4 regions of the Tuberibacillus sp. Marseille-P3662 genome follow, and region 1 is predicted to be linked to each of the others. Evidence: riboswitches for the same ligand, from Rfam matches in the RefSeq annotation. Region 1 holds a riboswitch; each other region holds the start of a gene.

The links. A riboswitch is a leader RNA that binds a small molecule or an ion and turns the genes downstream of it on or off. The one in region 1 is predicted to bind S-adenosylmethionine.
Region 2: another riboswitch for S-adenosylmethionine. It lies ahead of B9Y89_RS10760 (methionine biosynthesis PLP-dependent protein); the one in region 1 lies ahead of msrA (peptide-methionine (S)-S-oxide reductase MsrA).
Region 3: another riboswitch for S-adenosylmethionine. It lies ahead of B9Y89_RS08690 (O-acetylhomoserine aminocarboxypropyltransferase/cysteine synthase family protein); the one in region 1 lies ahead of msrA (peptide-methionine (S)-S-oxide reductase MsrA).
Region 4: another riboswitch for S-adenosylmethionine. It lies ahead of B9Y89_RS08550 (assimilatory sulfite reductase (NADPH) flavoprotein subunit); the one in region 1 lies ahead of msrA (peptide-methionine (S)-S-oxide reductase MsrA).

What each region holds. Positions count from the first base shown of each region.
Region 1 covers NZ_FXBS01000002.1:25,359-33,378, reverse strand. The annotation lists gene B9Y89_RS19500 (phosphotransferase) at 1-191, shown strand, start outside; gene B9Y89_RS00295 (hypothetical protein) at 329-679, shown strand; gene B9Y89_RS00290 (S8 family serine peptidase) at 695-1,822, shown strand; gene msrA (peptide-methionine (S)-S-oxide reductase MsrA) at 1,957-2,427, opposite strand; SAM riboswitch class I at 2,535-2,636, opposite strand; gene B9Y89_RS00280 (DUF1540 domain-containing protein) at 2,777-2,932, shown strand; gene B9Y89_RS00275 (GbsR/MarR family transcriptional regulator) at 3,135-3,692, shown strand; gene B9Y89_RS00270 (DsbA family protein) at 3,918-4,673, shown strand; gene B9Y89_RS00265 (disulfide oxidoreductase) at 4,666-5,100, shown strand; gene B9Y89_RS00260 (FixH family protein) at 5,101-5,613, shown strand; gene B9Y89_RS00255 (peptidoglycan-binding protein) at 5,843-6,781, shown strand; gene B9Y89_RS00250 (hypothetical protein) at 6,851-7,183, opposite strand; gene B9Y89_RS00245 (MBL fold metallo-hydrolase) at 7,279-8,020, shown strand, end outside.
Region 2 covers NZ_FXBS01000006.1:458,092-466,111, reverse strand. The annotation lists gene B9Y89_RS10780 (hypothetical protein) at 1-204, opposite strand, end outside; gene B9Y89_RS10775 (YebC/PmpR family DNA-binding transcriptional regulator) at 251-973, opposite strand; gene B9Y89_RS10770 (M42 family metallopeptidase) at 1,147-2,181, shown strand; gene metC (cystathionine beta-lyase) at 2,373-3,551, opposite strand; gene B9Y89_RS10760 (methionine biosynthesis PLP-dependent protein) at 3,544-4,656, opposite strand; SAM riboswitch class I at 4,755-4,869, opposite strand; gene B9Y89_RS10755 (YhcN/YlaJ family sporulation lipoprotein) at 4,990-5,613, opposite strand; gene nadE (NAD(+) synthase) at 5,689-6,429, opposite strand; gene B9Y89_RS10745 (LysM peptidoglycan-binding domain-containing protein) at 6,644-8,020, opposite strand, start outside.
Region 3 covers NZ_FXBS01000006.1:36,498-44,517, forward strand. The annotation lists gene B9Y89_RS08665 (thioredoxin domain-containing protein) at 1-145, shown strand, start outside; gene sigI (RNA polymerase sigma-I factor) at 291-1,049, shown strand; gene B9Y89_RS08675 (anti-sigma-I factor RsgI family protein) at 1,067-2,224, shown strand; gene B9Y89_RS08680 (SCP2 sterol-binding domain-containing protein) at 2,221-2,577, shown strand; gene B9Y89_RS08685 (TlpA disulfide reductase family protein) at 2,560-2,979, opposite strand; SAM riboswitch class I at 3,084-3,190, shown strand; SAM riboswitch class I at 3,333-3,439, shown strand; gene B9Y89_RS08690 (O-acetylhomoserine aminocarboxypropyltransferase/cysteine synthase family protein) at 3,535-4,851, shown strand; gene B9Y89_RS08695 (homocysteine S-methyltransferase family protein) at 5,073-6,122, shown strand; gene B9Y89_RS08700 (carboxymuconolactone decarboxylase family protein) at 6,215-6,592, shown strand; gene B9Y89_RS19370 (hypothetical protein) at 6,818-6,952, shown strand; gene sufC (Fe-S cluster assembly ATPase SufC) at 7,183-7,968, shown strand; gene sufD (Fe-S cluster assembly protein SufD) at 8,008-8,020, shown strand, end outside.
Region 4 covers NZ_FXBS01000006.1:10,731-18,750, reverse strand. The annotation lists gene B9Y89_RS08570 (DsbA family oxidoreductase) at 1-539, opposite strand, end outside; gene cobA (uroporphyrinogen-III C-methyltransferase) at 810-1,577, opposite strand; gene B9Y89_RS08560 (phosphoadenylyl-sulfate reductase) at 1,604-2,338, opposite strand; gene cysI (assimilatory sulfite reductase (NADPH) hemoprotein subunit) at 2,435-4,177, opposite strand; gene B9Y89_RS08550 (assimilatory sulfite reductase (NADPH) flavoprotein subunit) at 4,217-6,049, opposite strand; SAM riboswitch class I at 6,152-6,258, opposite strand; gene B9Y89_RS08545 (CidA/LrgA family protein) at 6,658-7,062, shown strand; gene B9Y89_RS08540 (LrgB family protein) at 7,032-7,724, shown strand.

The DNA.
Region 1 (8,020 bases):
TTATGGACGGTTATCAATGTCCTTTAACTGAGGAAGCTGTGAGAGTAGGCACGTCCCTTCGTCTCTTTTATATGGCGGGAAAAATTCCCAAACGTTTGGATATTCAAGATATACTAAACAATCCACAGAAACTCATTAGCCGTTACCTTAGTTTCATTGACGTAGAGCTTTCAGGGATGACAAACCTGTGATTGACTTTTGGGATTAAGAAGTTCAATTTCATTCCGTAGAGAAAACAATCTCAGCTAAGCGAAGGTTCTGTTTTTTAGCCTAAGTTTTAAATCTAGGTTTGTGAAAAGGCCCGTTGATTCTCTAAAGGACTTTATGGATGGAACTGTGCCTTCTAGGCAAAAGCGGTCATCCGATAGCTAAAAATATAGAAAAGGAGCAAAGTAAAAAGATCCCTGAATCTCTCATTTATATAGATCACTCAACCGACAAACAAGATGGAAAAATTTCGGGTGGTGGCTGGCCTTATTGTTTGGATGACAATGGGTATGGGCATAAAAATTTTATTACATCAGATTGCTATAAAATCACAGTTGGAATTGCACTTTGCGTACCTGGAATGGCAACTGACGCATTGCGTTACTGCAAAGCATATAAGCGTAACTGTTCACCCCTAATAGGACATAGCAAATACTGGAATACACACAAATGGTATCAAAAACTCCCGTAAAAAGGATGTCATATCATGAAAAAGCACATCATTGTCATCCTTTTGTTTACTTTATGTTTATCACAATTGGCTGGATGCGCTGGTGAACAGCAGGAAAAAGATGATTCTAGAACAATAATGGAGCAAGAGAAAGGTAAACCAGAATTTGCTCAGCAAGAAATCGGCGGTAGTCTTCATAAGTGGTATCAAAAAAATATTACGGGGAAACATGTGAAAATCGCCATACTGGATACGGGAATTGATAGGGAAAGTAAAGACCTTTCAGTTATCAAAGGCAGAAATTTTGTGGGCAATGATCCGGAAAAATTTGATGTTGATAATGGTCATGGCACGAAGATTACCGGGATTATTGGTGCACGAGAAAACCATTTTAACATGCGCGGTATTGCTCCCAAGTCTGACTTATATATTGCGAAAGTGGCCGATGAAAATGGAAACGTTAAATATGAGAACCTCATTGATGGAATTAACTGGGCAATTAAACAAAACGTTAATGTCATTAACATTAGTTTAGAATTCCAAAAAGGGAACTCTAAACTACATGAGGCAATCAAAAGGGCAGCTAACAAAAACATCATTATTATTGCCTCATCAGGAAATATTCTATATCCCGATGACACACATAATTCTTATCCAGGAACATACCCTGAAGTCATTAGTGTAGGCATGCTGAATACGGAAGGTAAGATATATTCCGATGAGTTTAAGAAGAAGAAAGTTGATGTGTATGCCCCGGGGGAAGACATTGTTTCTCTTTGGTTCGATAACAAAATGACGCTTGATACAGGGGTGTCATATGCGACGGCTTATACATCGGGCTACGCAGCTTTAATCATTCAGAAAAAAAGACAAAATGGAGAAAGCTATAATCAACCGCTGATAAAAAATGCATTGCAAGAAAATCTGCAAAAATATATAAAGAGTCAGCGACCTATTTCTCTTGTTTTACTTTTAGCTGTTAAGATGATTAGCATTGTATATGTTATAGGATTAGTGGGCTTCCTGTTAGTGTACTTCATCAGGAAAAGGAAAAGACAAATCAATTTCCCCAAAAAAACAGTCACCATTAGTCTTTCTTTGCTTGTCATCTTGAATATACTGGCTGTGATTGTTTCTCTACTAGGAGGCAAATATCATTTCTGACAAGAGAAGTGTTTCTACCCATGTGAGTTCTGGAGGACTACTGGTTTAAAAATAGCCAATTCCATGTTATAGAATAAACAAAGCAGCCACCGCTCTTATATGGGCAATGGCTGCTTTAACGTATCTGGTTCATTTTATATATGGCAGCTGGCCAGACCATTCTTCTGCAGATAATCTTGATGGTACTCTTCAGCTTTATAAAACGTTGAAGCTGGTGTAATTTCGGTTACGATGGGACGCTTGTAGGCACCAGAATTAACTTTATCTGCCCTTGACCGTTCAGCGGCTGCTTTTTGATCGTTGTCGTGATAAAAAATAGCGGATCTGTATTGTTCCCCAACGTCGTCACTTTGTCGGTTAAGCTGGGTTGGGTCATGATTTTCCCAAAATAAGTTGAGCAAGGCATCATAACTGACCACATTTGGGTCAAATTCAACTTGAACGACTTCAGCATGACCGGTTTTTCCTGATTTCACATCTTCATAGGACGGATTTTCGTAATCCCCTCCAAGATAACCCACTGTTGTCTGTTTCACACCGTCAACGTCCCGGAAAAAGGCTTCTGAACCCCAGAAGCATCCAGCGCCAAAAGTTGCAATCGCCATTTTTGTATAACTCCCTTCGTTGCTTATAATAATGATCATACGAATACAATTAAAAATCCCTCTTCATCAATAAGAAGAGGGATTGGCAGGCTTTATTCATCCGTCTCTTCTTATTTTTCGGCGAATCACCGCAGGAATTAGCACGGTATCCATATGGATCCGTTGCCGAGGTTTCAAAGGGCCAGTCCCTCCACCTCTCTAAATAAGAAGTAAGCTTCATTTTTTTTATAATAAATCTAATATATTCTACAGTAGGCACTGATGTCAATGAATTTGTATGTATTTTTTGCTTAGTTCATCAGAAACTAATCATGCATCAATCATCTAATGACGAAAGGGATGGATTCTCTTGGCAAAAGATGTATTGTGTGAAGTTGAAAATTGTGTCTATTGGGGAGAAGGTAACAAGTGTCATGCTGATGCCATTTATGTCATCAGTCATAATGGGACAAAAGCCTCAGACCAAGAGGAAACGGACTGTAAGACGTTTGAACCTCGACACTAATGAATGAGGAAGACAGCCATACGGCTGTCTTTCTTCACCCAATTTTATCTATAAAATTTATTTTGCCTATAAAATTTTTTCTTAACTACTTGAAAAACAGGATTAAAAACTGGTTTAATGGGTCATGGCAAAGCCTTTTTATTATAACTTTTTGATTGTGGTTTATAAAATAATTTAACCGATAGATTTGGGGTGACAGGCTGTGAATGAAGAAGAGGCTCAATTAGAAGAATCACGTGATGTGGTGATCAGTGCGATAGCTCAAACCATGGTGATTTATGGCGTTACACCTTCCGTAGGGCGGATTTATGGCTTACTTTACTTTTCCGATCGTCCCTTGTCCATGGATGAAATTAAAGAACAAGTGGCGATGAGCAAAGGCAGCGTTAGCAACGGTCTTAGAGAATTGATGGATACCGAGATGGTCAGTAAGGTTTGGAAAAAGGGGCAACGAAAAGATCATTTCATCGCTGAAAAGGACTTTTTTAAGAACTATTTAAACTTCTTTGCGAAAAAATTACGTCAGGAAAGAAGTGTTTTGCTAAAAGCAACGGAAAAAGCTCGACCTGATCTTCTTGAACTAAGAAACAATACAGAATCAGAGGAGCTGCAAGAACAAATTGATCAAGATTTAGAACGGATTAGCGAAACGACTGACTATTTGGATTGGACCTTGCGCCTAGCTTATGCTATGGAAACACGGGATATCTTTGATTACTTCCCAAAAGTTCGTTCTGACAGCGGCGAGTCCCATGAATGATCCAAATGTTAAAATCGATAACGTTTATCAGAGTAACTAAAAAGTCCTACATGTGAGGGCTTTTTTTATGTATGTAAAGATACTGTATGTCCCATCTTTAATTTGATATAATAGTGAAGATTCATATGATATTATTTGACTCAGTTTTCATAAAGTCTTCAAACTATTTTTTGAATTTGTCTGGTAAGATAGTTTATAAATAGAAAGAAATGGGGGGGATTCGCCATGACTAAGAATCACGAACAAGCAAAAAAGAAGCAGCGACGTATACAAAGAGACAAAGCAAAACAGACAAAAAAACAGCGGCAGTGGATAGTTTTGGGGACCGTGTTTATATTGCTTCTTGTCTTTATCATATTAGGTATTGCTTTGAGCCGGCAGGATTCGTCAGATCAGGACACAAGTCAAAATGATCAGCAAGGGTTGAGTTACGAAGGGCAACCTATGACAGGGGACTCAGATGCTCCGGTTAAAGTCGTGGAATTTGGGGACTATCGTTGCATGTATTGCGGTCAATTCGACCAACAAATTTTTCCGCAGTTAAAGAAGCATTTTATTGATACAGGAAAAGTCCAATTTTACTTTATTAATAATACGGTGATTGATCAGAATTCCGTGAAAGCAGCTAACGCCTCTGAAGCGATTTTTGACTTGGCCCCTGATCATTTTTGGGTGTTTCATCATGAACTGTATGATCGGCAAAAAAGTGAAAACGTCAAATGGGTAACGGACGAGCTGTTAGTAGATGCCGCGAAGCAAACAGTTCCGGAGCTTGATATGGGATCATTTAAAGCAGCTCTAGATGATATGAGTTATAAAGATGAGGTTAGCGGGGATAAATCAATGGCCATGTCACTCGATTTACAAGGAACGCCAATGGTGTTTGTCGACGGTGAACTCATACAAGATCCATTTGACTATAAGGCGATTAAAAGCCGTATCCAAACGGCCATCGAAGGGAAGTCAACCGGCAATGAATGATAGCGGTCTGAACGGTCGCTTGTATGGTGCCTGGTTGGTTGCCATCATCGCGACGGTAGGCAGCCTCTATTTTAGTGAAATTGCTGGATTCTTACCCTGCAAATTATGTTGGTTCCAACGGATTTGTATGTATCCGATGGTAATTCTGCTCGGTATTGCCTGTTTTAAAAATGATCGCGGGATGAGTGTCTATCTGTTACCTTTAACTGTCATTGGCGGGTTGATTTCAATCTTGCATCTCGCTGAGCAACATCTTGGGTTGTTTCAAACGATATGTACAGGAACCGTTCCATGCAGCGGCAAGTATATTCAATGGCTCGGGTTTATGACCATTCCACTTCTTGCTTTGATGGCTTTTATTCTTGTTTCTGTTATGCTATGGCGCGATTGGTATCTCTGGCGGCACGAAAGTAAGGAGCGTTCTTAATTGATATTACGAATCCGACAATCATTGATAGTTATATCCGTGCTAATATTGATTATAATGATGATTCATCCGGTTAGCGCTAAGGATGATTCAAAGAAGCAATATATGATTACAAAAGTCACTGGTGTTTATCAAATGACGGTGGAACAAAGCAATAAAATGGAAGTCAAAGTTATTCAATTTAATCAGGATCATCCGAAAGATACAAATGAACCTGCGTCAGATGTGAAAGTATCAGCCGTTTTCCAAAAGGATCAGCAAGCGAAGCCTTTCTCGTTACAGCAAACTGATGATGGCTTATATCAAGGCGATGTTACATTGCCAGAGTCAGGCGAATGGAAGATGGTCGTGATGACTACGATGGATGGGGAGACTGTTGCCACTCATAACGAAACCATCACTGTTGAAAATGCTTCAAACAGTATGATGTGGTTCATCGGTTTAGGTGTTGGGATTGTATTATTGGTCATACTTTTGTTGATCTTTCGCAGACGGAAACCACAAGAATCTTAATGAAGGAACGGTCCTTTTTGGGGGACTGTTCCTATTTTTTTATCTCGTATGTTTTAAAAATATTACAAAGTGAATATAGCGAAATGTCCTATGAATTCGGCAACGAGACATGGTCAATCCCGAATGAACTAGGCGCTCTCTAATACTTGTAACACAACTGTAAGTTATGAAGTGTGTTGTTAGTCAATATCAGTATGATAGAGAATGTTTTTTCAGAGGAGGGTGCTTTATGAAAGCCAATTATGCCTTGTTAAAGAAAGCAGCGGTTACGACGACATTAACGGGAACCGTTTTGGCTATCCCAACCGTAGCGAACGCTCACTTCGGAAACGACCTAATGGCAAAGGGCATGAAGGATGACCATGTTAAAGAACTCCAAAAAGTTTTACATAAAGAAGGCTATTATAAAATCAATAAAACCTCAAACTACTTTGGAGCCGCTACTGAGAAGGCTGTCCGTGATTTTCAAAAAGAACATGACTTGAAAGTAGATGGTTTGGTCGGCCCTAATACGAAACAGGAACTGAATAAAAAGGTTGAATACTCTGGTGAACTGTTGCATCAAGGAAAAAAGGGCGAAGAGGTTAAGACGATTCAAGAAGATCTAGAGAAACTAGGCTATTATCGTGGAGATATCGACGGCATCTATGGTTCAAAAACAAGACTAGCTGTGTTGCGCTTTCAAAAAGAGAATGATATTAAAGTCGATGGCATTGTTGGTCCCAAAACGTTTAAGGCCATGCATCATGATCCTGAGAAGCGAAAGGTAGCGGCTACAGCAACTAAGTCGAAAACAACAACGAATCACACTAATAAGACCGCCCAGTCCAATCATTCTAAAGAAGAGAACAACCCACCAAAAAAAGCACAAACGGCCGTGAAGGAACTTCACGTCGAAAGTACGGCTTATACAGCCTATTGTTCAGGTTGTTCTGGAACAACAGCAACGGGTATTAATCTACGCGCTAATCCCGGTGCTAAAGTAGTAGCGGTTGATCCCGACATCATTCCACTTGGCACAAAGCTCTATATTGAAGGTTATGGTTATGCGGTGGCGGGTGATACAGGTGGAGATATTCAAGGCCGTCGAATTGATGTCTTTATGTCTGATCGAGAGGAGGCTTTGGATTGGGGCAGGAAGACGGTTAAAGTAAAAGTTTTAAATTGATGAATTGAACCCTCCTGTTTGCTTCAGGAGGGATTTTTTTGTTGATACAGAAATGATTATTAGCCGATGCTAAGACGTTCTGTAGGACGCAGGAGAATCGGAAGGGGTGTAAAGTGGTTCGATGATGACGTTATAATGAGCTTCAACGTCTTCCATAGGGTAAATTTTTAACTTGCTTTGATTGCTAAGAATAATGTCAATATTACCTTTAAGAATGTCCATCGGGCGTTCCCCTACTAATTGGCCTTGGTATTCCTCGAAATAGAGGTCGTCCAATTCCCGGCGGAAAGTAAGGTCCATAAAGGCATTAACGAGAACGATTGTTTCACCTTTTTCATCGATCGCGTAGTAATAGTTACCGTAATGGTCGACAATTAAATCACCGCGTTTTTTGATATTCATGACGGTCACCTCAGTTTATAAAGTTATTCTTAATTGTAATACTTATAAAGGGTCAATGGAAATAATGAGACGATAGATAAAGGGAGTGGACATTTTTGCAAATTGAATTCCTTGGAACGGGTGGTGCGATTCGAACGCCTCGACCGGGTTGTCATTGTCAGGTATGTCAGGAGGCTAGAGTCAAGGGGGTTCCTTACAGTCGTAGCGGTCCGGGGGTTTTTATCCATGATATTCAGTTATTGATTGATACTTCAGAAGATATCGCGATGCAGCTCAACCGGGCGAACATCCCATCTGTTAAAGCGTGTTTGTACTCTCATTGGCACCCTGATCATACAATGGGAAGAAGGATATTTGAAACCTTGAATGCCGACTTTAGTCAGTGGCCGCCGGTTAATGGCATGACGGATGTTTATTTTCCTGAACAAGTGGCTGCTGATGCTGAGGCGTACCTTGGGATCCGCGACCATTTTGCATTCATGGAAGATAAACAAAAATCCCTCAGGACGCATACGATCTTGGATGGTGAGCATATTGTTATCAGCGATGTAACGATTACACCGTTGCGGCTAGCGGAGGATTATGTTTATGCTTTTATAATAGAAGATCACCATCATCGTGTTTTAATCGCGCCCGATGAATTAAATGGTTGGATCCCGGATGAATCACTGCAACATATGGATCTCGTCATTTTACCTACAGGTGTATTTGGAACGCATCCCCTTACAGGTGAACAGCATCTCGCTGAGAATCATCCAGTGCTTGATGAGGAAGCGACGTTCCAGGAAACGTTACATATCGTTGAGCGGTTAGCACCTAAGTGCTGTTATTTAACCC
Region 2 (8,020 bases), on a different contig from region 1:
CAGTAGTTTAATGACTTCTGCAAAGCCAATAAACATCATACCGCATATAAACCCGGCTCCCCACCACCGTATGGCCAAATAATAATTAAAGGCCTCATATGTTACTTCAATACGGCCGAAAACAATACCAATAAACAAACCGGCGATCATTTCAATGATACCGCTGATAAATAATACTGAAGCAACTTTATTGTCAATTTCCATCTAAACCCTCCTAACAAGTTCGTAAGAGGGGGATCCGTCAAGCCTGTTAGTCTTCTGCATTATGGTAGATATCTTGGACGTCATCATTGTCTTCCAGTGTTTCAATGAGTTTATTCAACTTGTCGCGATCGGCATCTGACAATGAGGTCGTCGTCTGCGGAATTTGCGTAACTTCAGCATCCGACAGCTCATACCCTTGTTCTGTTAATGTATCACGGACGCCCTTGAAGTTTTCCGGCTCGGTTGTCACTTCATAGTAGCCATCCTCAGTTTCCATTTCTTCAGCGCCAGCTTCAATGGCATCGAGCATGAGCGTGTCCTCATCCGTTTCTTTGCTCTGTTCAATGACAATCACACCTTTTCGATCAAACATAAACGCCACACAACCATCTTCGCCCAAATTGCCGCCATGTTTGGAGAAGGCGTGACGAATGTCAGAAGCGGAGCGATTCTTATTATCCGTTAATACTTCAACCATGATCGCGACACCACTAGGGCCGTACCCTTCATAAGTGATTTGTTCGTAGGTGACACCATCCAAATCACCCGTTCCTTTTTTAATGGCGCGATTAATATTGTCATTGGGCATGTTATTTGCCCTTGCTTTATCGACCGCGGTCCGCAAAGCAGCATTGGTTTCCAAATCACCGCCGCCTTCTTTGGCGGCCACGAAAATGTCTTTAGATAATTTCATAAAAATTTTCCCGCGCTTGGCATCCTGAGCGTTTTTTCTATGTTGGATATTTTTCCATTTTGAATGTCCTGCCATTGATTTCTCGACTCCTTTTAAAGAAAGCTCATCATGCCTATTATAATACATTTAACGCTTTTTTCCGAGGGGTAACTACTATTTATCGCAATTTGTCAATATCCATTTGCAACTTTCGAACCGGATTCTTATAATTAAATGTGTCATAACTTTTTGATTAGGGAGAGTTGCATGTGGACATTAATATGAACCGTGACTATGTTGTAGATATAACAAAAAAGTTGCTGATGACACCAAGTCCTAGCGGATTTTGTCAAGAAGTTTTGGATCACGTCATCCATGAAGCAGATTCATTGGGTTATCAATGGGAATCAACGCCGAAAGGCAATCTTATCGTTTCGGTACCTGGAAAACAATCCGATGTTCTCGGTCTCAGTGGTCATGTAGATACGCTAGGGGCTATGGTTCGTTCGATCACATCTGATGGGACATTGAAATTGACCTCTGTCGGCGGGTTTATGATGCACGCTATTGAAGGTGAGTATTGCCAAATACATACACGTGACAGCCGCACATACACAGGTACAATTTTAACGAACCAGCCATCTATTCATGTCTATAAAGGAGCTAAGAGCCAGGATCGTGATGAAAAAGCTATGGAAGTACGAATTGATGAAAAAGTGTCGAGTCAAGAGGATGTCAAAGCTCTAGGTATCAATGTCGGCGATTATATTTCTTTCGATGCAAGAACCCAAGTCGTGCCGAGCGGTTTTATTAAATCACGGCATCTTGATGATAAAGCAAGTGTTGGTGTCTTGCTTGGCTTGTTAAAATGGCTGAGCGATAATAGCATCACGCCTGAAAAAACGCTAAAAATCATCATTACTACTTATGAAGAAGTCGGTCATGGGGCTGCCTATATTCCTGAAGATATTCGTGAATTAATAGCGGTTGATATGGGGGCAATGGGTGATGACTTGTCTTGTACGGAATATGATGTTTCGATTTGTGCCAAAGACTCATCAGGCCCGTATGATTATGAAATGACGACCCAACTCATCAATATTGCCAAAAACCAAAATTTAAATCACGCTGTTGACATTTATCCTTTTTATGGTTCAGACGGATCAGCCGCACTTAAAGGCGGCAACAATATCCGTTGCGCACTTGTTGGACCCGGTGTTCACGCTTCCCACAGCATGGAACGCACTCATATTGACGCCTTGGACAATACCTTTCAACTTTTGGCTCATTACATCACACAATAACATGAACAAGGATGTCTCAAAGGTATTAATTAATACCTTTGAGACACTTCTTTTATCTGTGATTCACATCGATATTGTTTCTTATTTCTTACTTCAAATTATGCTCCTTACACTTTCACTTTCGTTCCCCTTTTTTGATAAAAGAAAGGTGCCTAACTACGATTTTTTGTACCGTAACTTAAGTATTAAAGCTACTGCTTCGAGACAGCAGCCGCTTCCACACCTGATAAAGCTTGTGTTAGATCTTGAATTAAATCATCGTGATCTTCTAGTCCAACAGAAAGACGCAATAATCCGTCCGTAATGCCTCGTTTCTCCCTTTCGACAGCTGGCATGGAGGCGTGCGACATTTTAGCCGGATAAGACAAAATGGATTCAACGGCACCGAGACTTACTGAGAACACCGGAATTTGCATGTGTTCTGTCAATTGGCGAACGGCCGCTTCATCGTGCAAACTAAAAGAAAGTACAGCACCAGTATCATTAGCTTGACTTAAATGTAAATCGCGGCCTGGATCTGACGCGAGTCCAGGATAGTAGACATTGTCGACACTGGGGTGTTCTTCTAGAAAAGCAGCGATGGTTTTAGCGGATGCTGTTGACTGGTTCATACGCACCTGCAGGGTTTTTAATCCGCGCAAAACAAGCCACGCATCTTGCACGCCGAGAATGGCTCCAAATGAATTCTGTAAAAAAGCAATCTGGTCACCGAGATGCTGATCTTTAACAACAGCCAAACCAGCCACAACATCGCTGTGCCCTGCGATAAACTTGGTCGCGCTATGTAAAACAACGTCAGCACCCAATTCAAGTGGACGCTGCACAGCCGGTGTAGCAAAGGTGTTATCAACAAATGTCAAACAACCATGAGACTGCGCTAGTTCTGTCACAGCACGGATATCCGTAATTTTTAATAATGGATTTGAGGGTGTTTCAATATAAATGACTTTTGTATTGCTTTGAATATGACGGGCCACCATTTCTATATCAGTTGTATCCACAAACGTGTGCTCAATACCAAAACGGCCTAGCACCTCGGAGGTCATTCGATATGTGCCGCCATAGACATCTTCTGAAAGCAAGACATGGTCTCCTTGCGAAAGTAACATGAAGGCTGTTGAAATCGCAGCCATGCCTGAAGCAAAGGCGAAACCTTGAACGCCTCCTTCCAAATCAGCAATCGCATCTTCTAAAGCTGCCCTTGTTGGATTGCCTGACCGGCTGTAATCGTACTGGCCAAAATGATCCATATCAAACTGATGGAAGGTCGATGCCGGTTGAATTGGGACACTGACTGCGCCCGTGTTCGGATCGACTTTATGTTGATTATGCAAGAGCTTTGTCTGAAAACAATAAGTTGCTTCACCCACGAGTGATCACCTCTTTCTGTTTTTGCAAGGCCAGATCAAGATCAGCCAGCAAATCATCAATATATTCAACACCGACAGACATACGAAGGAGTCGATTACATACCCCTTGTTCAATACGGATCGCTTCGGGAATATCTGCATGTGTTTGTGTTGCCGGATAAGTAATAAAACTCTCAACACCGCCAAGACTTTCAGCAAATGCGATCACTTGTAACTGCTCGAGAAACGGGGCCACACCATCTTCCGAATGTAAACGAAACGAAAGCATACCACCTTGGCCCGGATAAAGAACGTCTTTAACGGCCGAGTGCTTTTGAAGAAACTGAGCAATCCGTTTCGCATTCGCTTCATGCTGCCTCATTCTCAGCCCTAATGTTTTCATACCGCGCATAAGCAACCAACAATCGAACGGTGATAAGACGGCACCTGCAGCATTCTGATAGCTAGCCAGTTGTTCACCCGTTTCCTCGCTCTTGGTCACAATCAAACCAGCGAGAACGTCGTTATGTCCGCCGAGATACTTAGTTCCACTATGGACAACAACATCCGCTCCTTTGTCAATCGGCTGTTGCAACAGCGGCGTATAAAATGTGTTATCCACGATCAAAAGTAATCCATGCTGGCGCGCGATTTGGGCCACAGCCTCAATATCGGTTTCATGCATCAATGGATTGGTCGGCGTTTCGATAAAAATCGCTTTTGTGCGTTCGCTAATCCTTGATACCGTATCAGTGATATCAAGGAAATGATGGTATTGAAACGACAAACCCCACTTACCAGCAAAATCCTCAAACAATCGATAGGTCCCGCCATACAAATCTTCGGAAACTAACAGCTCATCTCCGGAAGAAAATAAAGACAAAACGGCTTGGATCGCTGCCATTCCTGAGCTGAAAGCTATCCCTCGCCTGCCACCTTCCAATTCAGCAATGGCATCTTCCAAAATAGCGCGAGTCGGATTACCCGTTCGTGTGTAATCATAACCGGTCGATTGGCCGAGACCCTGGTGACGATAGGCTGTAGACAAATAGACGGGTGGGCTGACTGCTCCCGTTATTTCGCTTTGGTTACCAATTTGAGCTAAAATAGTTTCGATGTTCTTCAATGTGTTCATCCCCTTAACCCGTCATTATTTCAGATAAATTAAAAAGCAGGCCTCATCTATTCTAAAGAGAGGTCTGCTTTATCAACATCGACGCATCGATCTTATCTTTCAAAGCATGTGCTTTGCAGGATTTGGCACCTTGTTCACATATATTAGTGTCGAACAGGTTGCCGGGCTTCGCAGGGCCAGTCCCTCAGCCTCTCTTGATAAGTTTTTTAATTGTAAATATTGTTCATCATATTAACACTGTGTATAAGCATTGTCAATGCTTACAATTTTAAAAAATATCATAAAAAAATAAACGAGCAGGGGCAAACCTGCTCGTTTATTTTTTTATTTATTATTATTCTCGAAAGGGCGTTTTGCTGCATTGCCAATATCCTGCATGATACCTCTAATATCTGATTGCACCTCATCCGTATTGCCATTATCGACTTTGTCATAGACATCGCCAATTCGGTTAACGATGCTTTCATCAGAAACGACACGAATATTTTTGTCACGGACAAGACTTTTCGCCGTTGTACGGACTTTTTCTTCTATATCTTGAGTATTGGCATTATCATCGTTTGTATCGATACCGATGACGACCGTATTGCCATTTATCAATGCATGAGCATCGTCAACACCGCTCAAACGGTTAACTTGACTGGCAATCCGACGTGTGGCTTCCGTATCATAGACATATTGATCACCATTGTCATAATTGTTATTCTTATTTTTATTAGGATTGTTCTTATTATTATCCATATCAATGTTCTCGGCATTTTCTGGATCCTGAACATTGGGTTGGTTTGCTAGCGGCCCTCTAGCATCATTATTATTGGCGTTGTTGTTATACCGGACGTCCCTCAACCCATTTTCGTTCATACCCTGATTGTCGTCGTTAGCACCACAGCCGGTAAGCATTCCACTCGCCATTAAAGCGGTAGACAGAGTTAAAAGTGTTTTTTTCAACTCAAAAAACCCCCTTTCATCATTAGCGTGTGAAAAGGGGGGATTCGTTAACCCTGTTACATTAAGGTTCCAATGTTAAAATTTTCGTGGTGGAGACGCAGCCAACTCTCGCTTATGTTTTGAACGATCATGAAGCGAGGTAATAATCGCTTCATCTTCTTCGGGAATGCTTTGCCCTAATATGTAAGCATCAATTTTGTCATAGGTCGTTCCCATTTCATTTTCATCTGTTTGGCCTTCCCAAAGACCGGCACTTGGCTTCTTCTCAATGATTGTATCCGGAACCCCTAAAGCTTTCGCTAATTCACTCACTTCACCTTTTGTATGATGTACAAGCGGTACAAGATCAACACCGCCATCACCATATTTTGTGAAATAACCAGTGTACCATTCGGCAGCGTTATCAGTTCCAACAACAAGATAATTAAATTGGTTAGCAATCGTATATAAGGTGCTCATACGTAACCGCGCACGCAAATTACCGTCTCCGATTTTCCCTTTTTCTTCATCCCAACGCGAACCAAATTGATCCTTAATTTGATTGTATAAAACATTATGGGTTTCAGTTAAATCAACCGTGATTGCATCAATATCAGCGCTGTCAATCACAGTACGGGCATCTTCTTGATCTTGGGGATCACTTTTACAAGGCATGATCACACCGAGTGATTGTTCTGGGAATGCCTTCTTTATCAAGTGAGCAACGACGCTTGAGTCTATCCCGCCGCTGACACCAACTAATGCACCATCAGCATTGGCTTCCCTTACTTTTTCCTGAAGCCAATTCACCAATCCATCAATGGCTTGATCTGTCAAGAAAATTCCTCCTTTTAACTTAAATAACAAATAATCTACATCATAAATAGTTTAGCACATTATCCTCTTTTTAATGAAGCAAGAACATTAAGGGGATCATTTAATGGAGATTAACTTTAAGTGAAGAGGAAAGTTCGACTAATTTAGGCATGAGAAGTATCTCTACAAAAGCGAATCCCTTGATCTCGAAAAAAAAGTGACGATTGAGAAATCGTCACACATCTTCTTCATCGTTACTTGCTTTCGGAAAATTAGGTTGATAAGGATGATTTTCATAATTGGCGTAAGCATCCCAACGGATATTGAGCCCATTTTGATCCATTCCCCAATAACCAGGATCTTGGTAAACCGGCATCATGTGTGGGGATGGTGGTGCACCACAACCACAGTCCTGATAATAAGGATCCATACCATAAGGCATCATTTGTGGATGGTAACCTGGCATTGACTGCTGATAATTCTGATAGTCCGGCATTACCGGTTGTTGATACATCGGCATCGATTGCTGATAATTCTGATAGTTCGGCATTATCGGCTGTTGATATTCCGGCATCGGTTGTTGATAATTCAGATAATCCGGCATTACCGGTTGTTGATATTCTGGCATCGAGTGTTGATAGTTCGGCATCATCTGCTGCTGATACATACTATCATTGAAAAACATCGGTTGTGTTTCAGGTCCAGGCACCTGATAAGGCATGAATTGCTGAGGATTCATCCCCTTTGCCGTTGGTTCCATCCACTGTTGTGACATCGGTGTTTCCGGCATTTGTGGTTGGTTAAATCCTTGCTGCATATGGGGTTGATAGCCATAAGATGAGTCAGAAGCTCCCCATATGGCAGTGCCACCCTGTCCGCCATTAACTGATGTTTCATTAGAGGCAGACGATTTGGGATTAATCATATTTGGATAATAATCACTCTCCAACATAGGGATATCTTGATTTGACATATCCAAATCATATGGATTGATATTCCACTCCTCGTCGCTTAATGGAAAACTTGGCGCCTTAGTCTTCGACGGTTTATGATTATAAGATTGTGTCTTAATTGGGGTTTCTTTAGATGGCTCAGCATCATTGGACCCTTTTGGCTGGATATCCTTACCGCTAAAACCTTGGTTATCGGCTTCATCTAACCATTGATTCAATGATACCTCTTTCATCTCAGGTTTAGCTGCTTGTTGGTTAATCGTGACTTTTTGGTCATTATTACTTTTATTTCCAGGTTGCTTATTTGTCTTAGGAGCCGGTTTTTCCGTTTTTATAGGTTCCTCTGGCATAGGCTTCATATTTTCTTTTTTGCCGGTTTCTTCTTTTTTCGGTTGCTCTTTCTTCGGTTGCTCTTTCTTCGGTTGCTCTTTCTTCGGTTGCTCTTTCTTCGGCTGCTCTTTCTTCGGTTGCTCTTTCTTCGGCTGCTCCTTCTTCGGTTGCTCCTTCTTCGGTTGCTCCTTCTTCGGCTGCTCCTTCTTCGGCTGCTCCTTCTTCGGCTGCTCTTTCTTTGGCTGCTCCTTCTTCGGCTGCTCCTTCTTCGGCTGCTCCTTCTTCGGCTGCTCCTTCTTCGGCTTTTCCTTTTTTACAGCTTTCGAAGT
Region 3 (8,020 bases), on a different contig from region 1:
ATGGAAAATTGAAAGTGTGCCTTGCTTAGTTTTTGTCAGAAATCATCAATTCATCAAAAAAGTATATGCCATTGAATCTGTGACAAAACTTTACCAACTTTACGAACAATATATCGGTGAATCCTGTGAAAACGGTAAAAGATAACATTACATGGGATGAGCATTACAATTATTAAAAGATCAGCTGCCTTTGTTAACAAATTGTATATTTATTAATCGCTTATAGATGGTATAAAGGAACAAGAGGAATTAAAGAGAAGAATGTTAGTCTAGTTGCGAGGTGGAAACCAGTGGAAGCAACAAATATGAATACATCGATAACAAAGGCAGCTTCAGACCACCATAGTTTGGAAGATCAAGTTAAAACGGTCCAACATGGTGATGAATACTTAAGAAATTCCATGATTCATGCTTATCAACCCTTTATAAAAAAAGTCGTTTCAAAAGTTTGTAATAGATTTATTGACCATACGATGGATGAATATAGTATTGGTATGTTCGCTTTTAATGAAGCGATTAACCAATACGAAAAAAGCCAAGGGAGTAAATTTTTAACTTTTGCTGATATGGTGATTCGCCGCCGTGTCATTGATTATATTCGAAAGGAATCAAGACAGGCTAAAGCCGTCTATTTAGAGCAAGCCGATATAGACGATGAAGCCCAACAGGAAGAAAGCTATATTGAACAGCAAGCAGCGATTGATTATTATGAAGATCAGCGGCAAATCCAAGAGCGAACAGAACAAATTGAAGGCTATAAGCAATTGTTAAATGAATTTGGTATCACGTTTAACATTTTGAGCAAACATTGTCCAAAGCATATTGATGCTCGTGATCATGCCAAACATGTTGCAAGAATACTCGTGGAAGATGAATGGCTATCACAGCATTTACAAGAGAAAAAGCAACTGCCTATAAAGGAATTATTGCAATTTGTTTCATGCAGTCGGAAAACCATTGAAAGGAACCGAAAGTATATAATAGCTGTTGCGTTGATTTATATCGGAGAATTTTATGCGCTTCAGCCCTATATTGAACCAGAAACTTGAAAAAGGGGGTACGGTAATTGAGCCGCGGAGTTCTACTAGAAAAAAAAGGTCGACGCGGTGTCATACTAACTCATGATGGAACGTTTGAATCCATTCGGTTGAGAAAACCGGAGCATGTTATCATTGGTCAAACCATTCAGCCTGCACATGTGATGAATCGCCGCATGAACAGCATAAAGAAAATATTTCCTGCTGTTGCCGCATGCTTATCTCTTATTATTGCACTCCTCTTATTTTTTAAGCCCTTACAGAGTAATGCGGTTGCGGCCTATATTAGCTTTGATCTTAATCCTAGTATTGAAGCAGGGGTTAATGAAGACATGCGCATCGTTACCGTCAAAGCCGTTAATCATGACGCCAAAACAATCATTGGCGATAGTACTGACTATAAGGACATGTCCTTGAAAGCCTTTATGGATCAGCTAGTGGAAAATGTGAAACAAAAAGATTATGTAAAGCAGCAGTCAAACATTGTTGTTACCGCTGCTTTAACGGATGATATTAATCAGGACAAAAAGCAAAGGTATTTGAAAACTATTTCATCGGTTGTTAATAAAACGAAACAGCAGCTTGAGAATATGCCGACCGATGCGTTTAAGTTTGTTAAAACTACGATGGCTATCAGAAATAAGGCAAAGCAAAAAGGTATGTCTGCGGGAAAGTACCTGACTTTTTTAGATGCAAAAAAGCAAAATCGTCAATTGACCCTAGAGAAGGCGAAAACTTTAAGTGTTGCAGAATTAAATACTCCCCCTCCTTCAAATTCGACTGACCCAAAACCAGCGAATAAAGGGTTATTGGCGAAGGACCGTCAAAACAAAAATGAATCTGCTGAACAGACCCATGGTCAAAAGGCTAAGAAAAGTCAGTCATCCAATCATCAAGCAGATTCTAAAAAAGCAGCTACCGAAAGGCAGCATCATTCGATGGCGAACGACTCTAAGAAAGGTCATCAATCCTCAACAAACAAACAAGAGAAAAACAAACAAGCCAAGGATAAACAAGAGAAGAACAAGCAAGAGAAGAACAAACAAGAGAAGAATAAACATAAGGAAAAACAGCAAGGCAAAGCAAAGGTTACTCAACATCAAGGCCATGAACATAGACAAAAGAAGGGAATTCAATCGCCTGGCAAAGGTCAACCTATCCGTGTTGAAAAAAGAGGTGTAAAATGATACTTAGAGAAATTTTAGATGCTTTTATCCATACCCTTTCATTAAAACCGGTTTTAGAGCCGTTGTATAAAGATAAGCCGATGACTATTAATATCCAATCAACCCATGAACAAGTCTGGATGCGACTGAACCAAGAAGGGGGTCACGTCCTTGAGTCTAATCCCGAAACGGCTGATGTGTTTTTGAGCGGTCAGGATAAAGTGATTGAAGCAGCTATGACAGGCGCTGAACCTATGCTTTCATTGCAAAAAAATGGCCACCTTAATACACAAGGTAGCCAGAACCATTTGCTAGCGCTCGAATCGCTTTTTTTGTTAACAGGTCACAAGTCCCACTTATTTCATAACCATTGATAATGACCGGATAATCTCATAAAAGGACGCTTTGTCACCGAACGAATCGAAGATGTTATGCTGCTGATCTAAAATCACGGTTGTGGGCACCCCGCTGCATTGATAATCATCATAAGTGGTTGTCCCATTATCTTTTAAAACTGGAAACGGTAACTCGTGATTGTTCATGAATTCAACGCCATTAGCGGCATCCGCTTCTCTGCCTGTAACATTAATCGTGAGAAAGGCTAAGGCATCATGATCCATTGTTTGGTAAAAATTTGTTTTCTTTGGTAGGTCTTTTTGACAATCAGGACACCATGATACCCAGAATGTAATCATTACGGGCTTTCCCTGATAGTCCGATAGTGATACGAATTCATTTGTTTGAGCATTAATGAGGTTAAAGTCGGGTGCTTTCATGATTTTCAACACCTTTCAGATAGTCACTAATACTATCATGCCTTAAAATAATATAGTTGACAATCCAATTGTATAGCGCTATTATTCAGAATAATATTAAATGTTTCTTATCCAGAGAGGTGGAGGGTCTGGCCCTATGAAGCCCGGCAACCACCGGAGATGTTCCGGAAAGGTGCCAAATCCTGCAGGCAGAAGGCTTGAGAGATAAGGTTAGTGATCTGATTGAATAACCTCTGTCTCTTAGGCAGGGGTTTTAATAATTTTTTAGTTTTTTGATAAAAATGCATTGACAAAATATTTGGGCATTGGTATTATTTTTATTAATAAGTTGATGCGTTAACTTAATAAAGTGATTCTTATCCAGAGAGGTGGAGGGACTGGCCCTGTGAAGCCCGGCAACCCCGGAAATTGTTCCGGAAAGGTGCCAAATCCTGCAGGTATCATGCCTGAAAGATAAGATAGGCCCATATCCCAACCTCTTATCTTTTCAAGGTAAGAGGTTTTTTTTCATTGAATACCGGCTTTTTGGCCGAAAATATAGGAGGGTATTGTTTTATGACAGATCAAGACAAGCAGTATGCGTTAGAAACGGTGTTATTACACGGTGGACAGGAACCAGATTCAGCGACAGGAGCGAGAGCTGTACCTATTTATCAAACCACATCTTATGTTTTCAACAGCACTGAACATGCGCAGGCTCTATTCGGATTAGAAGAGCCGGGAAACATTTATACCCGCATCAATAATCCAACAGTTGAGGTGTTTGAGAATCGGTTAGCGCAATTGGAAGGTGGTGTCGGTGCGCTAGCAACCGCATCAGGGGCAGCAGCGATTACTTATGCTATTTTGACCATGGCTCAAAGTGGCGATGAAATTGTTGCAGCTTCGGAATTATATGGCGGAACATATAGTCTTTTTGCGAATACACTTCCTAGATATGGAATCAATGTGACGTTCGTGGATCCCAATGATAGCAATCAACTTAAGTCAGCAATAACTGATAAAACAAAAGCTGTTTTTGCAGAAATTATCGGTAATCCTAGTTTGAATGTTCTGGATATTGAAACGGTAGCTGGTATTGCGCACGATAATGGTATACCTTTAGTTGTCGATAATACATTTGCAACGCCTTATGCTTGCCAACCGATTAAGTGGGGAGCCGACATCGTCGTTCACTCAGCAACAAAATGGATAGGCGGTCACGGTAACTCAATTGGAGGTGTGATTGTCGACGGAGGGACCTTTGATTGGGCTAACGGACGCTTCCCTGATTTTACGACACCTGATGAAAGTTACCATGGTTTGCGCTATGCCCAAGATTTGGGTGCGGCGGCTTTTATTACGAAAGCAAGAGTCCAACTCTTAAGAGATACAGGGGCGGCTTTAAGTCCATTTAATGCGTTTTTACTATTACAAGGACTTGAAACTTTGCATCTAAGAATTAAAGCGCATAATGACAATGCGGAAAAAATCGCTGAATACCTAAAAAATAGTAAAAACGTAGATTGGGTGCTACATCCAAGTCTTCCTGAACATCCGGCGTATGAGCTGGCTGATAAGTATCTTGATAACAGTGCAGGATCAATCGTCACATTTGGTATCAAAGGTGGTCGTCAAGCGGGTCGAGAGTTAATCAATAATATTGATCTGTGGTCGCACTTGGCTAACGTTGGTGATGCCAAATCCTTAATCATTCATCCAGCAACAACCACACATCAGCAGCTGAGTGATGAGGCACTCAAAAATTCTGGTGTTACCGAAGATTTAGTTCGCTTATCTGTAGGAATTGAAAACATCGATGATTTAATTGCAGCGTTAGATACAGCACTTGATTATGCTGTCAAGCAAGCGAATCCGTCAACGATTGGGTGATTTTTATAATAAGGCTCTGTTAAACGTAACTGTTGATTCTAGCTCCAGGCGTTCGCTTTCCGCGGGCAACGCTTCAGCCTCCTCGGAAGACAACCACTTCCTGCGGGGTCTTCAGCTGTTGCTTTTCCCGCAGGAGTCTCACGCCTTCCTCTCCAATCAACGAAGGGCAAACAACAACAATGACCTTTAACATAGCCTATAACAAAAGGGGATAACAGCCGATGAAAAGAAGTTTAAGCGAACGATTAGCAGAAGGCCCTGTGATTTGCGGTGAAGGTTACTTGTTTGAGTTGGAACGTCGAGGTTATCTGCAGGCAGGATCCTTTGTACCTGAAGTGGCACTTGATAATCCTGAGGCATTGAAGCAAACCTATCGGGATTATATGAATGCGGGTTCCGATGTTGTATTAGCATTTACTTACAATGCTCATCGTGAAAAGATGCGGATTATTGACAAGGAAGATTTGTTAGAACCGCTTAACCGTCAAGCCATTCGCTTGGCTAAAGAAGTTGCGCAGGAACACCCGGAAGAGGAAGCCTTAGTTGCTGGGAATATCTCCAATACCAATATTTTTAATCCAGATAATGAGGCATCTAAACAGCAAATTCGAGACATGTTTGCTGAAATGATTAGTTGGTGCGTTGATGAAGGCGTTGACTTCATCAACGGTGAAACATTTTATTATCATGAAGAAGCGTTGATTGCATTAGAGGAAGTACAGAAGCAAGGTCTTCCTGCTGTCATTACATTAGGTCTTATGGGTGAGAATAGGCTTAGGGACGGCTATATGGCCGAAGAATCGTGTAAAATTTTAGAAGATCATGGCGCGACTGTCGTCGGTATGAATTGCTTCCGGGGGCCGAAAACCATGCAACCTTATCTAAGGAAAATTCGTGAATCGGTTGACGGATACGTAGGCGGCCTCCCTGTTCCGTATAGGACAACGGAGGAATATCCAACATTTTTTAACTTACCAGACGGGGGGTGCAGTTGTCATCTTCCAACAGAGACAACGTTCCCAACTTCGCTGGATCCCTTATATTGTAATCGCTATGAGTTAGCGAGTTGGGCAAAAGAAGCGAAGGACCTAGGTGTCAATTATCTTGGTCTTTGTTGTGGCGCCTCACCTTCAATGTTAAGGGAAGTGGCTGAAGCCGTTGGCAGAACAACTTTAAATTCTAACTATTCACCTGACATGGAAAAACATTTCTTGTTCGGTGCCGATCATACACTCAAGCAACATAATCTGGAATATCGAACCAAGGCATAAATTCCAAAGATCCATCAGTAAAAAACCTCGCATGCGCTATAGAAGTTGCGACATACTACTAGCGTAAAATACTTTAAAGCGAGGTTTTTACTGTGCAACAAGAACATCATGAACAACCCACGACGCTAACTCAAGCTATTTTGCATGATTATAAAGCTGGGATTGGCACTTTTTCAGAAAAAAATCCTAAATTGGCGAACAGCTACAAGGATTTTACCGAAGCTTGTTTTGAAGCCGGTTCTCTTGACCAGAAACAAAAACAACTGATCGCATTAGGGATCTCCATCTGCTCGCAAGATGAGTATTGTATCGTTTATCATACGAAAGGATGCCTTGATCAAGGTTGTACTGAAGAAGAAATTTTGGAGTCCATTGCTGTGGCGGCAGCCTTTGGCGGCGGTGCAGCTATGAGTCAAGGAGTAACCCTCGTCCAAGAAGCGATATCTGAAATCACTCCGGTTAAACATTAGGACGTTCCAGAATTCCAAGAATGTAGCAGGAATTTTAACTTTAGCGCTGTTCAGTGAAGGCAAGCGAATGTCAGATTATTTAACGCTAATAAATACCGCTATATCATAATTGTGGATCACAAACACTCGTGATAACCTATAATCATAAAATTTTGAAAGGAATGGTTTGTTATCCACACCCAATCAAAAATAAGGGTAACGCACACAAGCGAAATGGAGAAAGCCATGCAACAGTCACACGGGCTCGGTTATGCCGAATATGCTAACAGTATTGAAAAAAGGATCCGAGTGGAAAGAGATCGCGAGAAAGACTACAAGCAATGTTCGAAAATGGCAGCTGAACGTGAAGGCAGATTATAATTAATATAAACAAGAACGGGAAAAAACCAGTGTGGTGATCACTGGTTTTTTTCTTTTTTTTTGCAATCAACCGTTCTTCATAGTTGATATGTATTTAAATTTGATTTAAGATTAGAATGATAATAAATTGATAATAGCATCCTTAATTTATTGGTAGGAAATTATGGAAAGTTCTTTACCTATACAAGGACGTTTCTATAGAAACTGATCAGAAAAATGGAGGTATTTCTATGTCTGCACCAAATCTTAAGATCGAAAATCTTCACGTTTCCATTGAGGATAAAGAAATTGTTAAAGGATTTAATTTAGAAATTAATGGCGGTGAAATTCACGCTGTTATGGGCCCCAACGGTACAGGTAAATCCACTTTGGCTTCTGCAATCATGGGTCATCCGACTTATGAAATAACAGAGGGCTCTGTGACATTTGATGGTGAAGATGTATTAGAGATGGATGTTGATGAGCGCGCACGTGTCGGCATGTTTTTAGCCATGCAATATCCAAGCGAAATCAGCGGCGTCACTAATTCCGACTTCCTTCGGACAGCGATTAATGCTCGCCGTGAAGAAGGTAATGAAGTGCCATTGATGAAGTTTATCAAGAATTTAGATAATAAAATGGATCTTTTAGATATTGATGAAGAGTTTTCACAACGTTATTTGAATGAAGGTTTCTCCGGTGGTGAGAAAAAGCGGAATGAAATTCTTCAGCTTATGATGCTTGAACCGCGGATTGCGATTCTAGATGAAATCGACTCCGGTCTTGACATTGATGCTTTGAAAGTTGTCGCTAAGGGCGTTAATCAAATGCGCGATCCAGAATTCGGTTGTCTCATTATCACACACTATCAACGCCTGCTAAACTATGTTACTCCTGATAAGGTACACGTTATGATGCAAGGGCGCATTGTTAAATCAGGCGGCCCAGAACTTGCCCAACGTCTTGAAGCTGAAGGATATGATTGGATAAAAGAAGAACTAGGAATTGAAGATGAAACAGTTGGACAAGACGCATAAAAGGGTATAGGAGAGTCAATATAAGGTAGGAGGATTCATATGGCGACGAAAA
Region 4 (8,020 bases), on a different contig from region 1:
GATAATACCGTATCTCCAATGACGAAAGTGGGCACCGCCGTGATATTGGCTTCATTTCTCGCAAAATCTAATGCCTTTTGATGCGTTTCTTTATATGTTCGATGGACGAGGGCTTTTCGATAGGCCTCATCGTTTAACCCAACGTCCTCAGCTAGCTTTGTTAAAACATCGATATCACCAATATCTCGTTCTTCCTGGAAGAACGCTTGGAATATCCGATGATTATATTGTGTGGCTTTTCCATGCTCTTTAGCAAATTGGAAGCCTTCAAACGCCAAATGCGTATAAGGCTGAGGTGATACATTTGGTAGCTTGATCTTAACGCCATACCTTTCCGCCAATGGATACACAGCAGACTGCCATGTTTTTTGAAGATAGTCGCCTTCAGGTTTTAATGTTTCCTCCGGGTATGGGCGGAGCTCATAAGGCATCCACTCAATGTCTACATCCTTCCCTTGAATAGCCTTTTCTAAAGGCTTTTCAGCAATAAAACAAAAAGGACAGACATAATCGGAGTACACTTTGATTGTAACCGTCATTTAGCTCACCTCCTGCCTTTTTATTAGAACACATGGCGGCTTTATTCGACAAAAAGTTTGCTTGTTGTTCTGGCGAATAAGAAAGACCGGCAATGTGTGAGCATCACCGGTCTTTTGATATAAGAACGTTTCATTAAAAATGAGAAGCAAAATTGAAGAATGAAGTAGATATACTAGAACTAAGTAACAAATTAAAGCATTAAGGCCTCAAGGATAAGAACAGGGGGCCTCAAACTTTCGAAACAGCCCCTATGACGCTCTTCCTATAAGTTAAATCACTGACGAAGTTGATGATTCAGTTAAATACAAGTCTTCAAACCACTGCAGGCGCTCTCTAAGCTTAACGACATCACCAATAATAATCATGGATGGATTCTTGATGCCTTCTGACACCTCAACGATATCGGCTAATGTGCCTGTGACAGTTTGCTGCTGTTCCGTCGTCCCCCAATGAACGATCGCTACAGGAGTTTGACGTCCCCGTCCATGCTTGATCAGTTGTTCGCATACGTACGGCAGTTGCTTAACACCCATATAAATACACAAAGTGTCCACGCTGCGAGCCCAGCGCTGCCAATCTGCTTCTGTATCATCTTTGTGACTCACTCCTGAGACAAAGGCCACCGATGAACTAAAATCTCGATGAGTAAGGGGAATCCCAGCATAAGCCGGTGCTGCAGCCCCAGCTGAAATACCTGGGACAATTTCAAATGGAATTCCCTTTTTGACTAGGGCTTCGGCTTCTTCACCACCCCTGCCAAATATAAAAGGGTCCCCTCCTTTTAATCGCACAACCGTTTTTCCCTGACTTGCAAATTTACACAGAAAACGATTGATACTTTCTTGTTTCAATGTATGATATTCTGGTAGTTTACCGCAGTAAATCTGTTCTACCTCTTCCGGTGCAAAAGAAAGGAGCTCCTCATTAATCAAGCGATCATACAAAATAACATCGGCCTTTTGTATCACCTTTAATCCTTTAACGGTAATTAAGTCGGGATCACCGGGACCTGCACCGACCAAGTAAACTTTACCCATAGTTTCACCTTCTCCACCTATACGACTTAAGCATTTTCATTTGAAACTGTATGAAGTCCGCATTCTGTTTTACCGAATCCACGCCACCGTCCCGAGCGTGAATCATTAGCATCATTAGCTTGAAACGTACACGGTTGACAGCCTATACTCGGATAGCCTTGGTCATGCAATTCATTGTACGGAAGGTCATTGGCTTCGATATAATCCCATACATCATCCCAAGACCAATGTATAATTGGGCACACCTTTACAGAACGAAACCGGTTATCTTTATTGACAAAATCCGTGTTTTTGCGGGAAGCGGATTGCTCCCGACGCAAACCGGAAATCCAAGCGGGCGCACCACTTAGAGCTTTTTCAAGCGGTTTGATTTTCCTAATAAAGCAGCATTGGTCGGGATTATGATTCCATAGTTCCGGGCCATAGCGATCAGCCTGTTGATCCAAAGTCAAATCAGGCTTCTGCATAGTGATTTGAAGCTCTGGAAACCTTGCTTGAATCCGATCAATGAGTTCGTAAGTTTCATCAAAATGAACACCCGTATCGAGAAACACAAGCTCTGCATCTGGCTTCACTTTAGAAATGAGATCGATGAGCACAATACCCTCTGCCCCAAAACTACAAGCATAGACAATATCATCACCGTATGCGTTATATGCCCAATCCAAAACTTTTATAGCACCCTTAGTTTCATCTTCAGTCGAAAGATTAGAAAACGGATCGCCGGAGAAATTTTCATAGGTTACTGCACTTGCATCCATACCGTATCTCCCCTTACTTAAAAACTGTGTTAATAAAAACTCACTCGACTTAATCAGGACTGAATATTCTAACCTATCTTCTAGGAGTCCCGTTGTTTAGCTTTCCACCATATTAGTTGTATGAAAGTCAAGTCCTGTACGAACCTCGTTGACATAGCCGGCGCGAATCACGTAATCACCGAAGTGTTCACCGTCCTGCCGTTCTTTTGCATACTGAAAGAGGATGGGACGAAGGTTCTCTAAAATCTCTTCTTCGCCTATATTCTCACGATAAAGTTTGTTTAAACGATCTCCAGTGAATCCCCCACCGAGATACATATTATATTTTCCGGGAGCTTTACCAATAAAAGCGAGTTCAGCTAAGCCCGGACGTGAACATCCATTAGGACACCCCGACATACGAATGACGATCTCCTCTTCGTGTAGTCCAGCTTCATCCAGGATGACCTCAATTTTATCAAGTAAAGATGGAAGATAGCGTTCAGCCTCAGCCATAGCCAATCCGCAAGTTGGGAAGGCAACACAGGACATGGAATTTCTCCGTAGTGCAGAATAGTGTCGGCCTTCAGTGAGCCCGTATTTCTTAATTAATTCATCAATCTGATCTTTCTTTTCACTCGTGACATTGGCAATAATCAGGTTCTGGTTTGGGGAGAGCCGAAAATCTCCTGTATGAACCTTAGCGATTTCCCGCAAACCCGTCATCAGCGGATAATCTTCAAAATCCTTAACGCGACCATTTTGGATGAATAGGGTCAAATGCCATTTGCCGTTCCCCTTCACCCAGCCATAGCGATCACCATTATGATCAAAGTGATAGGAACGCGTTTCGTCAAGATGCCATCCCAGTCTTTCACCAAGTTCATTTTTAATCCATTCGACGCCTCTAGCATCAATTGTATACTTAAAGCGGGCGTTCTTTCTATTGGACCGGTTGCCGTAATCCCGCTGAATCATGACCACCTGTTCTGCTAGCTCAATAATCTTATCTTTAGGGCAAAAGCCGATAACCCGGGCGACTTGTGGGTAAGTATTCGTATCTCCATGAGTCATCCCCATACCGCCACCAACAGCGACATTAAATCCTTGCAGCTGCCCATCTTCTATTACTGCGATTAGTCCTAAATCTTGAGAAAAGACATCTATGTCATTCGATGGCGGGACTGCTATGCCAATTTTAAACTTACGTGGCAAATAGTAAGGGCCATATATCGGTTCAACATCTTCATCCGTATCCGTCTCGCGACTGTCCACGACTTTTTCTTCATCAAGCCAAATCTCATGATAGGCACTACTCCGCGGCAAAAGGTGTTCACTGAGTTTTTGGGCCCATTCATGCACTTCAGAATGCACCTCAGATTGGTAAGGATTCGGATTACACATAACATTTCGGTTGACATCCCCACATGCAGCTATCGTATCCATCATTGCGTCGTTAATTGCCTTGAGATTTTCCTTTAGATTCCACTTCAGAATCCCATGCATTTGAAAGGCTTGCCGGGTCGTTAATTTAAGTGTGCCATTTCCATATTTTTGCGCGACTTTATCCATGGTTAACCATTGTTCTGGTGTCGCCACACCTCCGGGAACACGGACGCGCACCATAAATTGGTAAGCGGCTTCCAACTTCTGGCGCCTGCGTTCATTCCGTAAATCCCGGTCATCCTGCTGGTAGCTTCCATGGAACTTTAACAACTGCGTACTATCTTCGGACATTCCACCCGTAATCCGATCTTTGAGTTCCTCTGCAATCGAGCCGCGCAGGTAATCACTTTCTTTCTTAATCCGCTCATTATCACTTGGAGGACCCTCTTGTTGTTTAATGCTATCTTTGCCCATTTTTAAGCTCCTTTCAACTAGCTTTCTAGCAAACAACCTTTAATAAACGTCACGTTGATACCGTTTCTGCTTTCTCATGTCAGTTAAATAGTTTTCAGCTTGCTCCTGAGTCATTGCGCCTTCTTCTTCGAGGATTGTTAACAAGGTATGATGAACGTCATTAGCCATGTTTTTCTCGTCACCACAAACGTAAACACTGGCACCTTCCTCTAGCCATTGATAGAGATCCCGGCTCTGCTCAAGCATGCGGTGTTGGACATACACTTTTTCATCCGTGTCGCGGGAAAAGGCGACATCCATCTTCGTTAGGACCCCTTCCTTAAGCCACTTTTGCCATTCAACTTGATAAAGAAAATCTGTGGAGAAATGTTGCTCCCCGAAGAATAGCCACGTTTTTCTTTCCGTTCCTTCTTCCTCTAAATCCTCTAGATAAGATCTGAACGGGGCAACACCTGTTCCAGGCCCAATCATGATCACCGGTGAATGAGGATCAGTAGGAAATTTAAAATTCGGATTGCGGTGGATATACACAGGTAACAAATCACCCGGTTCTGTTCGCTCAGCACATTGTACAGAGCAGACACCCGCTCTGTCGCGTCCATGAGCTTCATATCTCACCGTTCCAATCGTCAGATGCGCTTCATCTGGATTCGCTTTATAACTGTTCGCAATCGAGTAAAGTCGAGCTGGTATTTTACGGAGAATCTGTACAAACTCGCTGGCCGGTAACTCCCGATGAGGCGGGAAATCCTGTATCAAGTCAAGCAAATCGCGCCCATCGAGATAATCCTTTCGTTCATCCTCACGTTCTGGCTTCATAAGCTCACTTAACTTGTCATTGTCAAAAAGTTGTGCTGATTGCTCCAGCAATGGTTTTGTCAGTCTAGTGATCTCGAAATTATGGAGCAGAGCCTCACGAAGTGAGTTCACATCTCCCTTTTTATTGACTGGAACAGTCTCTTCAGGATTCCAGTTCATTTCATTGATGAGTTGATCCACTAAGCTTGGATCATTTTCAGGGAAAATTCCCAAGCTATCACCGGGTTCAAATTCAAGATTCGACCCTTCAAGAGATAGCTCAAGATGCCGCGTTTCTTTATTTGAACCCCGGCCGCTGAGTGTTAGATTTTCTAAGATCTCAGCTTTGAAAGGATTCGTCCGAGAATATGCGGGCTGCTCAGTTGGTTCTCCATCTATCGGTAACATTTGATTACCTGCAGGATGATCCTCTTGTGTTTCCCGCAATGTATTTAAGATACCTTCAACCCATTCCGCCGCAGGTTCGTCAAAATCGACATCGCAATCCACTCGTGGATAAAGCCGTTCTCCGCCTAATTCCTCAAGTCGCTTATCGAGATCCTTGCCGGTCTGACAGAAAAACTCATATGATTGGTCTCCAAGGGAAAGTACCGAAAATCGTTGTCCTTCCAACTTCGGAGCTTTCCTGCTATTAATAAATTCATAGAAAGAAATCGCATTGTCTGGCGGATCTCCCTCCCCATGGGTCGCGGTTATAATGAGCAAATCCTCGACTTTTTTTAAAGCCTTGGGCTTGAAATCATCCATTGCCGAGACCGTCACCTTCAATTGTTGTTCTTCTAACTTCTGGGACATCTCCTCAGCAAGTGCTTGCCCATTGCCCGTCTCTGAACCAAAAAGAATCGTCACTTCCCGCGAAGCGACCTGACCAACGCTTTGCGTTGACGCTTCAGCGTCTGGGACATTCTGCACAACCGTATTGGTTGATGTCTGGGAAGCGGCCAAATACCCACTCAGCCAATGTTTTTGTGCTTCCGTTAGTGTGGGAAGCAGACGATTAAGAAGCTCGGTTTGCTCTTGGTTAAAAGGACTATTCGTTACCTGTAACTGCAAAGATATTCACCTCACAAAGGAATACATTTTTCAATTTATATGACAGCCCACTCTATGTAGTCAAAAACTCCTCTTCAATAAGGAAGAGGAGTGAAGCACCCTTCCTTATTTTTCAGGACGTCACCTGCTGGACTTAGCACCTTTTTACTTTCATAAAAGGTTGCTGTGGGTTCAAAGGACCAGATTCCTCACCCAACTCTTAATAAGGATCATCATATTCTTTTTTAAAAAATGTCCCTAACCATCTGCGTTAAAGACATTTGGTTTGCTTCAATCAGTCATTTCAGAATTATTATTATGTTATTTTCATTTAACTATAATTATTCCTATATGTCAACTAGGAATTTAAATCCTTTAAAATACCTTGGAAAAGATGCTCCGTCATCAGCTATATAAAACACAGGAATTGAACCCAAACCATTGTAAGAGTAAAATAAATTAGGTATTTAATTTTCAGCTTGCGTCATGCCAATGACGTTTTTGTGTGCTTAAAAGTGATTGGACCAAGATAAGTTTTTTTTAATAACTTCCCAATAATTCACTCATAATTTAAGACGAACATGACAAAAAGGGAGGGATTGTGACCTTTTCAAGGATCACACTATATAATGAAAATCCTCAAAATCGTTGCTCAGATAGCGGTATTATATATGTTTTATTTTATTGGTGAAGGGCTGCAGCACCTTCTCCATTTACCAATACCCGGTAGTATTATTGGCTTGTTTTTGTTATTAACTGCTTTAATATTTAAGCTTTGTCCGGTAAGATGGATTGAATCAGGAGCAGACTTTTTGCTATCCTATTTACCTTTATTATTTGTTCCGGCTACTGTGGGTGTCATGAATTATTTTGGTCTTTTCGCAGGCAAAGGGATTGTCCTTCTTTTGATTGTGGTGATCAGCACGATCATTGTGATGATCGTAGCTGGCCATACAAGCCAGATATTAGCTAAAAAAGTGGCAAAGAGAAAGGAGAAAAGAACATGGCAAAAACGCTCATGGCGGTCATCATAATTCTTCTGACGATTACAATCTATTTATGCATGAATCGGATTTACCAGCGTTTTCATTTACCTTTTTTGATTCCCGCCTTAACAACCACTTTAGCCATTATTGTTATTCTTGTTTGTTTTCAAGTCCCTTATCAAACTTATATGATTGGGGGACATTGGATTAACCTGTTACTTGGGCCGGCTGTGGTTGCGCTCGCTTATCCTTTATATAAGCAGAGAAAGGCTCTAGTCCAGCATTTTCTACCCATATTAGGCGGTGTTTTGGTTGGATCCATTGTAGGGATTATGAGTGGGTTGTTATTTGCAAAGTCACTTGGTATTGCCCATAAGTTAATCCTTTCCTTATTACCTAAATCAGTCACGACACCCGTAGCCATGCAGATTGCATCTGGGATAGGCGGAGCCCCTTCGCTGACAGCCGTTTTTGTAATGATAGCAGGTTTTACAGGCGTGACTCTTGGACCTTATATTCTGAATTGGTTCCGAATCTCTACATTTCTAGGCCAAGGGATTGCTTTCGGCAGTGCCTCCCATGCAATCGGCACTTCAAAAGCCTTCGAATATGGTGAAGATACGGCCTCAATGAGTTCCGTTGCCATGACGTTAAGTGCGGTTTCAGCTGCTATCTTAGGTCCTCTTGTCGTTTTGCTTTTATATGCTTAATTCCTTTAAGGAAAAATACTTGTCATAAGGTAACATTTATTTTGAGTTAGAGAATATTTCATCAAAAATTGGGAACCAAGTGAGTGTATAGGACTCATAACTTAAAAATATGGAACAAACTTGAGATAATCAAAGATGAAAAAGCGGCGTAAAAGTATGAATTTACTTTTACGCCGCTGCTTTTGGATATTTTGCTCGAGTCGTTGACTTACTGAATGGCTACTGATGGCTGTCGACCCAGAAGTTTTCTACGATAGCGATTATTCCATGTAAGAAGTAAGATCATACCTTATTTT